Regions from separate parts of the Blautia fusiformis genome, predicted to be linked through region 2. Evidence: riboswitches for the same ligand, from Rfam matches in the RefSeq annotation. Region 2 holds a riboswitch; the other holds the start of a gene.
What was found. A riboswitch is a leader RNA that binds a small molecule or an ion and turns the genes downstream of it on or off. The one in region 2 is predicted to bind FMN.
Positions count from the first base shown of each region.

Region 1: another riboswitch for FMN. It lies ahead of LKD46_RS14315 (ECF transporter S component); the one in region 2 lies ahead of ribD (bifunctional diaminohydroxyphosphoribosylaminopyrimidine deaminase/5-amino-6-(5-phosphoribosylamino)uracil reductase RibD).

Region 1 is NZ_JAJEPT010000019.1:21,203-23,406, reverse strand. It holds gene LKD46_RS14320 (MATE family efflux transporter) at 1-447, shown strand, start outside; gene LKD46_RS14315 (ECF transporter S component) at 713-1,348, opposite strand; FMN riboswitch at 1,485-1,602, opposite strand; gene LKD46_RS14310 (fibronectin type III domain-containing protein) at 1,713-2,204, opposite strand, start outside.
Region 2 is NZ_JAJEPT010000002.1:272,454-274,657, reverse strand. It holds gene ribE (riboflavin synthase) at 1-116, opposite strand, end outside; gene ribD (bifunctional diaminohydroxyphosphoribosylaminopyrimidine deaminase/5-amino-6-(5-phosphoribosylamino)uracil reductase RibD) at 98-1,225, opposite strand; FMN riboswitch at 1,501-1,615, opposite strand; gene LKD46_RS03175 (zinc ribbon domain-containing protein) at 1,735-2,204, opposite strand, start outside.

The sequences.
Region 1 (2,204 bases), on a different contig from region 2:
AACTACGGCGCCGAAAAATACAGCCGCGTGCGCCAGACATACCGCTATTCCGTAACCTTATGTACTGTGATCGCAACCATATTTTTTATCTGCTTCCAGTTCTTCCCGCATCAGATCGTAGGCATCTTCGGAAACGGCAGCGACCTGTACTTTCATTTTGCAGAAAAATATCTCCGCATCTTCATGCTGATGACCTTTGCCAACGGGATCCAGCCTATGTCCGCCGGCTTTTTTACCTCCATTGGAAAAGCCCGGCTTGGTGTGATCATGTCCCTCACAAGGCAGGTGCTCTTCCTGCTGCCGCTGATCGTCATCTTCCCGGTCTTCTTCGGAATCGATGGCGTCATGTACGCAGGACCAATTGCAGATACCTCTGCATTTGTGCTGGCCGTTGTTTTTGCCAGACGTGAGCTTGGAGTCATGAAAGCTGCAGAACAAAACGCCTGACACAAGAAAGAATCCTGCTTGCAGGATTCTCCGCCTGCGACGGGTCGCTTCAGCGACATTATTCCTCTCCGTCGCAGTGCGATCCTGCCCGGAGGGCTTTTTTATGTTATGGGAACATTACGGAGTAATTTCCTATAACATAAAAAATGCCATGTAATTTACTGCCCATCGGCAATATATTACATGGCATTTCTCACATTCTCAGATATTTATCTGAAACCACCAATTTCTGATCTTTTCTTCATCCTCCGGCAGCTGCTTATGATCAGTCACCCTTCAGTACAACACGGATCTTCTTATAAATTACAAATACGATCAGAGATGTCAGTGCATATTTAAAGATATTAAACGGAGCAATGATCAGCAGTGCAAAGGTAAGCAGTCCGTTTACGGAGCTGTGTACTGCGCTTCCCATCTGGATAAAGGTCTCGATCGGCATTCCAAACGCCTTACCGTAAGCCGGAAGCAATACAAAGGCATTGACAAAGCATGCAAGGATCGCTGTCAGGACTGTTCCTGCTGCCATACCTGCAACTGCATGTACTCTGCTCTTTTTGTGACGGAAACGGTAGATCAGGCCGGCCGGTACCACATAGGCACATCCAAACAGGAAATTGGCAACATCACCAACACCGGCAGTCATGGTCCCCTTAGTCACAAGATGTACGAGAATCTTCACAAGTTCGATCAGGATACCTGCCACAGGTCCCATAGCGAAGGTTCCTACCATAACCGGTACCTCGGAAAAATCAAGCTGATAAAAAGATGGTGCAAGAAACGGGATCGGAAACTCAAGATTCATTAATACTCCTGCCACAGCACCAAGCATGGCTACCTGCGCGATGGTTCTTGTTCTGCTTCTTTCCACGGCATTTCCTCTCTGTAATATCTGTTCACTCATAACTCTCTCTCCTTCTTCAGAAATATTCAAAGAAAATTTCCACAAGAAATCTTTATGCGAAAAAAATTTCTATTTCTTCACATAAAAAGCCCCGGGAGCTTCTTCCCGGGGCACTGAGCACGTTCTTTAAATACTGCGCGTTCTTCTCTCATCCAGACTTTACTGTCGGTTCCGGAATTTCACCAGATCAGCCGCCAAAGCGGGTCGCGGACTATACCGCCGGTAGGGAATCACACCCTGCCCCGAAGAAATTTCCTTTTTTATGAGTTCATTATAACGCGCTCTTTTTATAATTACAAGGCTTAATTCTGTCCCGGAAGTATTGTTCTCCATTTATATGGGTCTGAGATCCGCTCATTTATGATCAAACCCGGATTTTCTTTACCGTACTCCAGCTACTGTAAAGAATCTTTTTTCCGACTCTTTTATATGACCGGATGCGGACATAATAGGTCTTTTTGTTTTTCAGTCCTGATATCTTATATCTGGTCGCAGACTGTTTTCCAACTGTGACCGTTTTTCTTTCTTTTGTAAATCTGCTGTCTGCTGCATACTGGATCTGATAGCCGGTTGCCTGTATATTTTTCTTCCAGCTTGCGATAAAGGATCTGTTTGCTTTTTTCAGTCCTGTCAGCAGAGTTTTTGGAGGCAGGATCTTAAAGGTAATCGTTTTGTTGATACGACTGTATTTTCCAGTCCCTCTGACCTGCACAGTTCCAATTCCGGAGTTTTTATTATTTTTGTAATACAGCTTATAAGCACTCGCACCGATCTTCTTTCCATTTACAGTTACGGTTACTGATGGCCGGATGGTTTTTCCCGTATAAGTGTAAGAGGTTCTGTTTAGCTTAACATT
Region 2 (2,204 bases):
TCACCGATCCTTGTCCCTTCCAGGACTTTCCGGGCTTTCACTGCCAGGATCCCTGATTCTCCTGTCAGCTGTATATAACGGACTTTTCCTTTCTCTTCTACGATTCCTGTAAACATGATTCCTCCTGTTTTTTCTCACACACCTGACATCTTATCCGGATGTCCTCACCGATCTGGCAGATATCTGTATATTTCAGTTCTACTGCTTCAGACGGGAATTCAACTCCGATACCTTCTACCGGTGTCTTCCCGGCCACACCACCAAACAGCTTTGGTGCCACAAAAGCCTGTACTTCCTTTACAATTCCGGCTCGCAGGGCACTGTCATTTAACGTACCGCCTCCCTCCAGGAGGATGCTGTCAATACCCCTGTTTCCAAGATCTGTCATCAACTTTTTAAGGTCTATCTGATCCTTTTCATCCGGACAGTAAATGGTCTCAACTCCCATGGTATGTAATATTTTTATTTTTTCTTCTGTATTTTTCTGATCTGCATAAGCCACGATCGTCCGGTACTTTTCCGCACTTTTTACGATCTGACTGTCCGGCGGGATCCTGAGCTTACTGTCGCACACAATCCTGACAGGACTTTTCCAGCCTTCTACCCGGACGTTCAACATCGGATCATCTGCAAGCACAGTTCCAATACCTGCCATGATCCCCATGTACTGATGCCGCATATGCTGTACTTCTTTTCTTGCCGCTTCTCCGGTGATCCATTTTGATGCTCCTGTCTTCGTTGCGATCTTCCCATCCAGTGTCATGGCATACTTCATCACCACGTATGGGGTTTTCGTAGTAATATAATGGAAAAAAACCGGATTCAGCTGATCACATTCTTCTCTCATAAAATCTTCAACTACTGTTACACCGGCTTCCCTTAACATCTGTACACCTTTTCCTGCCACTTTCGGATTCGGATCTCGGGAACCGATCACCACTTTTCTGATCTTCTGTTCAATGATCGCTTCCGTACATGGAGGTGTTTTTCCATGATGACAGCAAGGCTCCAGCGTAACATAAATCACCGCACCTTCTGCTGATTCTGTGAGGGAAGCAATTGCATTACGTTCCGCATGAAGTTCTCCATACTTTTTATGATAGCCTTCCCCGATGATCCTTCCGTCTTTTACGATCACTGCCCCTACCATCGGATTGGGATTCGTCCAGCCTTCTCCTTTTTTGGCCAGCTGAATCGCCCGAAGCATATATTCCTGATCCGTCATTTTTATTCCTTCTTTCTTATTCCTGTTCTTTGCCTGGTGCGCCGAGGCTTTTAGACCTGTGCAATCGGATTCACAGGCAAGTGAGTGGTATATTTATTTCGAAAACGATGTGCCAAATACAAAAAAAGCCTGCAGAAATATCTGCAGGGTGGAATTGATCTGTTACATATGATCAATAAATGAATGTCTGATTATTTCCTACATAAAAAGCTCTGAAATGGATCACCATCTCAGAGCTCTGATACTACATTCATTCATACAAAAATCAACTGTACTATCATCTTCTTCCATCCAGACTATACTGTCGGCCCCGGAATCTCACCGGATCATACCTTTCGGCTCGCGGGCTCTACCGCCGGTAGGGAATCACACCCTGCCCTGAAGATATCTTTTTGTTTATTTTAATACTTTATCTGTCATTTGTAAAGCGGAATTTTTATTTTACTCATTCCATGCGGAATATTATCATTGAACGGTAACGAAACTAATCACTAATCCGCATACTATACTCATCTTTTTTTGTATATAACCAATTCAGGATTTTCACCGTCTTTCTCATATGTACATATCATAATAAAATCCATATTTGCCAGAATACCGAAGTATCTGTCCCCTCCGAATTCAGATTCCATTTGATTTCCCAGATAAGTTTTCTGGTCATCCAGAAATTTCACTTTTTGTCCATTTGGCAGTGCATATTCCAGATTTACATATTTACCTACAAGTGCATTCAGTCTGTCTACCCTTGGAAGTCCATCTATATGTAAATCATTTATTTCATTTATCAATTGCATTTTAAACTCTTCAAACTGCCCATTGTCACTAAGTTCATCATACCTTTTCCAGTAATCTAACTTTGGAAGCATTTCTTTCAGATAAGTGCGTGCCTGTTCTTCGGTAAAGCTTTCATTTACCATATTCTTTACACAAACATCAATCAATTCATCCATATCATTATATGTGTATGTTCCATCTGCAT